One region of the Marinomonas sp. CT5 genome, then DNA from elsewhere that is predicted to be linked to it. Evidence: riboswitches for the same ligand, from Rfam matches in the RefSeq annotation. Region 1 holds a riboswitch; the other holds the start of a gene.
The links. Region 1 has a riboswitch for thiamine pyrophosphate ahead of thiC (phosphomethylpyrimidine synthase ThiC). Riboswitches for the same ligand answer to the same signal wherever they lie in the genome.
Positions count from the first base shown of each region.

Region 2: linked by a shared signal. The riboswitch ahead of thiB (thiamine ABC transporter substrate binding subunit) and the one ahead of thiC (phosphomethylpyrimidine synthase ThiC) in region 1 are both predicted to bind thiamine pyrophosphate.

Region 1 covers NZ_CP025572.1:2,534,858-2,538,278, forward strand. Annotated here, with positions in the region: gene thiC (phosphomethylpyrimidine synthase ThiC) at 1-1,277, opposite strand, end outside; TPP riboswitch at 1,455-1,559, opposite strand; gene rsmI (16S rRNA (cytidine(1402)-2'-O)-methyltransferase) at 1,636-2,496, opposite strand; gene C0J08_RS11890 (penicillin-binding protein activator) at 2,610-3,421, shown strand, end outside.
Region 2 covers NZ_CP025572.1:3,396,573-3,399,993, forward strand. Annotated here, with positions in the region: gene thiP (thiamine/thiamine pyrophosphate ABC transporter permease) at 1-745, opposite strand, end outside; gene thiB (thiamine ABC transporter substrate binding subunit) at 787-1,800, opposite strand; TPP riboswitch at 1,876-1,994, opposite strand; gene C0J08_RS16340 (3-deoxy-D-manno-octulosonic acid transferase) at 2,017-3,243, opposite strand; gene msbA (lipid A export permease/ATP-binding protein MsbA) at 3,246-3,421, opposite strand, start outside.

The sequences.
Region 1 (3,421 bases):
CGAAGCTCCGACATTTGCGCTTCGTCATTGGCGTCCATGATAGAACCTGGGCGCAAGCCATCTCCCAGTGATAAAGCCACATCGTACGCTGCACACAGTTCACAAATCTCACGGAAGCGTTCGTACAAGAAGCTTTCTTTGTGATGAGCCAAGCACCATTTCGCCATAATAGAACCACCACGGGAAACAATTCCTGTTAGACGTTTTGCCGTCATAGGCACATAACGCAACAAAACACCCGCGTGAATGGTAAAGTAATCTACCCCCTGCTCCGCCTGTTCAATTAAGGTATCGCGAAATACTTCCCAGTTTAGATCCTCAGCAACGCCATCTACCTTTTCCAATGCTTGATATATAGGCACGGTTCCTATCGGCACAGGAGAATTTCGTAAAATCCATTCACGAGTTTCATGGATGTTTTTACCTGTCGATAAATCCATTACCGTATCGGCTCCCCAACGAGTCGACCACACCAGTTTCTCTACTTCTTCTTCAATAGAAGAGGTCACCGCAGAGTTACCAATATTGGCATTCACTTTTACTAAGAAGTTACGACCAATGATCATTGGCTCAGATTCAGGGTGATTGATGTTATTCGGGATAATGGCGCGGCCTCTTGCCACTTCGTCACGAATAAACTCTGGCGTAATACGCGTCTGCAAGTTAGCACCAAAACTTTGCCCCGGGTGCTGCTTTAATAGCAACTCACTTTGAATGGCATCGATGTTCTGATTTTCACGCAAGGCAATGTATTCCATCTCTGGCGTGATAATCCCTTGGCGAGCGTAATGCATTTGCGTAACGCATTTACCTTGGCGCGCTTTACGGACTTTTGGTAACGCTTTAAATCTCAGCTCGTCGAGAGCAGAATTGTCTAAACGGGACTGCGCAAACTCAGAAGAGACACTTGATAATATTTCTGTGTCGTCACGCTGTTCTATCCAGGCCTCACGCATTGGCTTAAGACCTTTATAGACATCAATGTTTTCTTGCGGGTCGGCGTATGGACCAGAACAATCGTAAACATAAATGGCTTCATTTGGTTCGAAGGTTAAATTGTCAGGGTCAGAACCAATAGGCGTATCAGTCAAATTGATCTTGCGCATGGGAACCCGAATCGACTCATCGGATCCGGTTAAATAGATTCGCTCTGAAGCTGGAAAAGGTTTGGCTTGCAAAGACTCAATAAAAGATTTCGCTGCTTGGCGAGACGCTTCACGAGACTGTTTTTTAGATGGGGTCGTTAATGGTGTTGCTATTTCGTTATTCGTCGACATGAGCACTTCCCTTATTATTAAAATGGAGAATTGCTTGTCTGGGGTGCTGCTTTACAGGCAAACGCACTAGGGGCGTTTATTGCAAAACATGAACCCTGATTATATGAAAGGAGGCTTTAACAATATGACAGCATCGATTCCATAAAAATCAGGAGTTCATTCGATGCAGATAAGAAAAATAGAGACTTTCTTGTTTCCTACGCGGGTATTAGCCCGATCAGGTTCTGCGGATCCCGCACTTAATTATGCGATCTCAGCCAAATGGCACTCCGACAAGTAGAGCTGAGTATACTCAGTCTTATCGGAATGTAAACACCCAGAAATAGCATGGGTGTTTACTACCATACTGGAGGGTAACTTATTCGCCTTGCATTTCCAGCGCCATTTTATAAAGCGCATTCTTCTTTTCACCAGTCAGTTTAGCGGCCATTGCAGCGGCTTGTTTGACCGGTAAATCTTCTAATAAAATGGTCAGAATACGCTTGGCTTCTAATTCTGCTTCATCGCCGCTTTCTTGGGTAAAACTCAGCATCACAACGAATTCACCACGCATCTGGTTGGCATCTTCATCAAACTTGGCAAGGATTTCAGAAGCGGTTCCAGACAAAAATGTTTCGAATGTTTTAGTAACTTCACGCGCCAAGACTAGCTTAGCATCATCACCATACACTTTTTGAACATCCGCAATCGAATCATAAACACGATGAGTCGACTCATAAAACACCACGGTACCCGTTTGCTTCTTCCAAGACTCAAATAAATCACAACGCCCTTTTGATTTTGCTGGCACAAATCCCGCAAAAAAGAATTGGTCAGTGGGTAAACCCGATGCACACAAAGCGACGATCAAGGCGCAAGCGCCCGGAATAGGAACAACTTTATGGCCTTTTTCACGCAGTGCATGAACGACGTGATAACCAGGGTCCGAGATCAAAGGCGTTCCCGCATCGGACACTAACGCGACATTTTTGCCATCATCTAACAAGGTAGCAACGTAGTCTGCTTTGTCTTTTTCATTATGATCGTGGATAGAAAACAGCTTCGCATCAATCGCAAAATGATTAAGCAAGCGTTTCGTATGTCGAGTATCTTCCGCCGCGATATAGTCAACATCGCGTAAAGTTTGTTCCGCTCTTTTACTGAAATCATCTAGATTGCCGATTGGAGTTGCAACTATGTACAGCGACCCTCTCGCATCATCAGAACTATGTGGTAACATGTTGCCTCTTTTATTTGTCATTTTATAAGCTTATGAGCCTACTTAATTTCCGCATCATATCATTAACTCTTTGTACTTTTCTGCTAAGCGCCTGTAATTCCATGAATTTAAATATGGAACAGCCACAAAACAGAGCTCAAACAAGCCAAAATGGTTCACAAGAAAGAACCCTACCACCCAGTATTTATCATCCTAAAAAAACCACCGATGTTTCCAAAACATTGGCTGACTCTTATCTAAAAGCAAAGAATTTTTATCAGCAAGATGAGTTTCAAAAAACCATTGATGTCTTAGAAAGTAAAGTATTAAACACCACTTCTTCCATTCAATTTGAAGCCTATTTATTGGCCGCACTTTCTTCGTCTTATCTTGATAACTCCGTGGCTGCTACAAGCTATTTACAACAAGCGAATCAGCTAATTGCGGCGCGCCATCCAGACAACCAAAATAAGCTTAAAGAAACTAAGGCCTCTATTTTTGAGCACTTTGACAATTGGTTGGAAGTCGTCAAGATTCGTATGGACCTTACCTACAATTTGCCGCTAAACGAGGGCAAAGAAAACCAAGAAAAACTCTGGTTAGCCATACAGAATTTGACTCAAAATGAAGTGGATGAACTATTTCAACAAGAAAAGCCGCTACTTAATGGTTGGTTAACCATCAGCAGTATTCTAAGAAACCAAACACTGTCTATTGAACAACAACTGAAGATGTTCAAAAAATGGCAAGCCGAAAACCCAAGCCACCCAGCGGCCATAACACCCCCTCAAGATTTCAAGATCATGGCATCCGTTGAGCAAATGGCACCAAAGAAAATTGTCTTAATGCTACCTATGACAGGCAAATTAGAGCGAGCTTCTCAGGCAATAATTGATGGCTTTTTTGCAACTTTTTACAATCAAAAAGAAGCAAGGCCTCAAGTAAA
Region 2 (3,421 bases), 860 kb from region 1:
CTGGCGCAATCCGATATACAATCACCGCAAAAAGAGTACATATCGACACCTGAAGTAAAGCTAAAAAGCTGGCCTTATTTAAGTCAAAATCAAATCGAAGCGCTTGATAAATCGCCACTTCCAAAGTACTAAACTTTGGCCCTCCCCCTAAACTCAACACCACAGCAAAGCTTGAAAAGCACAACATAAAAATCAGCACAAAAGCGCCAGGAAGCACCTTTTTAATATAGTGCCATTCAATCCAACGAAAAGACGCCCAGCGAGAAAATCCCAACTGCGAAGCTTGGCGCCACTGTCCAGAAGGAATCAAATCATAACCCTGCAATAAAAACCGAACCGCTAAAGGCATATTAAAAAACACATGAGCCAATAAGATCCCAACCAAGCCGTACAAGGGAATTTGCACACCTATCAATTGATTCAACCATCCAGTGCGCCCATACACCACCACTAAACCTAAAATCGCCACAATGGTCGGTACCACCATGGAAACTGCAAACAGTTGCAGCAAAGCAGCGCGTCCAAAAAACTGTCGGTGAATTAGACAAGAAGCAACAGGAATAGCAATAAGCAAACTGATACCACTGCTTAGTAATGCTTGCCATAGAGAAAAACGTACAACACGCCAAAGATAAGGCTGCTGTAGATAGCCAAGCCAAGTTGGCAAATCGCTATAACGCAAAAGAGCCGCCAAGCTGGCCGCTCCCATAAGTAAGAAAAAGCCGACGCCCAATAACGCCGGCATTAATCCTTTTATAGCTCGAAAATAAAGCAACTTAACGTCTATTATTGAGTCGTGGCATTTAACCACTCATCAATCCAAGCTTTACGATTTTGCGCAACCTGCTTTGCAGGTAGAACCAAGTTTTTTGCAGGTTTTAATGCACTATCAAAAGCGGCTGGTAGCTTTTCATCTAGTTTAATTACAGGCAACATCCAGTTCCCAGTTGCTACCGTTGATTGAAAACCTGGCTGTAAAATAAACTGCATAAAACGTTTCGCTAGAACAGGATGAGGAGCATTTTCCATCATCGCCGCTACTTCAATTTGCGGATACAAACCTTCACTAGCCGGTGCCGCTTTATATTTATCCTCACCTTCAGCAACAACATGATACGCAGGTGATGTCGTATAACTCAGCACAACATCGGCCTCACCTTTCAAGAACAAACTGTACGCATCAGACCAACCTTTAGTAACCGTGACAGTATGCGAGGCAAGGCGCTCCCAAGCGTCAGCGGCTTCATCTCCATATACCGATTTCATCCATAACAACAAACCAAGCCCAGGTGTACTGGTTCGTGGATCCTGATAAATGACTCGAAGGTTTTGATTATCAACAACCTCTTGCAAACTCGTTGGTGGGTTAGGCAGCGTTTCAGAGTTATAAATGAAGGCAAAATGACCTTGATCAAATGGCACAAAGGTTTTGTCTGACCAGCCACCAGCAATTGTCACCGCTGAGGTATCCACCCCATGCTGACCAAGTAAGCCTGACTTTTTAGCCGCTTCCATTAAATTCAAGTCTAACCCTAATAAAACATCTGCTTTAGACGATTTACCTTCTAACTGAGCGCGGGACAAAATACCGCCAGATGAGTCCAAGGCGACAAAGTTTACTTCGCAGTCACACTCTTTTTCGAAATTTGCTTTTATCTTAGGCCCCGGTCCCCAGTCAGATGAGAAGGAGTCATAGGTGTAAACATTGAGCGTATCTTTTGCCAAAGCAAAAGGGGAAAGTGCCAAACCTAAACTAACTAAAGAGGTCGAAAATAACGTTGTTAACGAAAATGAGTTCAAAGTGTGTCGCTCCTAAATAACGTGAGCGGCGTACAGGGGAAATGGCAAGCGATAAGGTTAAAATTACGCGCATAACCTAGCTTGCTATCTCGATTCCTACGCCAGCATGATCTGGATCAGGTTCGGTGGGTTAGCGGCTAATCCGCTTCTCAGCTTTAACATTCAAAAATGTTAAAGCACCCCATGAGATAATGAGCGTCTATTGTAAAGAGTCGATCAGCGGAAGTCCATTTCTGAAAGCACCCTGGTCACTGCTCCTTGGTTTTTTTCGGCAAAACGCATTGCTGTTTGACCAAGGCGAAAACGCTGGGAAGCTTGTCCAGCAAGATCAATGACGACTTTTCCCAGTTGCGCTTCATCTTGGCAACGAATAGCGCCATTCACTTGAAGTAGCTGATCGGTAATATCTAAAAAGTTAAAGGTATAAGGCCCTACTAAAATAGCCTTACCAAGCAAAGCGGGTTCAATCGGGTTATGACCACCGCGTTTAATTAAGCTGCCACCCACAAAGACCAAATCAGAGGCTTGATAGTAGTGTATCAACTCCCCCATTGAATCCCCAATCACAACATCAAAATTTGCCCATTGATCCAATGGAGTTTGAGTACGAAGTGTAACCCGTTCAAAATGCTGACTCGCTAATTGCTGGACAGCGTCGAAGCGTTCAGGGTGACGTGGAACCAATATTAATAATGCATCTGGATACTTTTGCTGCAAGGATTTATGGATACGTAAGAGCATGTCATCTTCTCCTTGATGAGTACTACCCCCAACCCATACGAATCTAGAACCTAACTGCCCACGCCAGTTAGCCTGGAGGACTTCTGGCGGCACATTGAGATCAAATTTAATACTTCCCGTAACGAGCACTTTTTTAGCACCTAATGCTTCAAAACGAGAACCATCTGCCTGAGCATGAGCCAAGAAGCAATCAGGTAAAGCGAACAGCGGCCGAGAGACAATCGAGAACTTTTGGTAGCGCTGAAAAGAACGATCACTTAGCCGAGCATTAACCACATCAATACGCAAACCATGTCGCTTTGCCTGCTGTAACAAGTTCGGCCAAAGTTCCGTTTCTACAATCACTAGGCGCTTACAAACCAAATTCTTAAATGCTTTCTTAACACTACAACGCCAATCCATGGGCAAATATCGGTGCTCAGCAAAAGGAAACGCCTTTTGCACCTGTTCAGCCCCTGTCGGTGTCATCGTAGTAATAAGCAGACGCTTAGAAGGATATTTTGCCCGCCATTGCGTCACCAATGGTCGTACTGCCAATACTTCACCAACCGACGCACAATGCACCCATAAATCAGCTTCAACAACAGGCCAAAAACCCAGCGCTTCTTTAGCTCGATAATGTTCATAGTTTTTTTTGAATTTGCGTACTTTCAGCAGAATAACTGGCGTCAGCAAAAATAATAAAACACGATACAACCACATATTTAAACAGTCGTTTCCGTAAATTGTTGGTTATGCAGCTGTGAATAAGCCCCATTCAAGGCAAGCAACTCACTATGAGAACCTTGCTCAATAATCTCTCCATGATCTACCACGGCAATAATATCGGCATTTTCAATGGTCGATAGTCTGTGAGCAATAGCAATCGTCGTGCGATTTT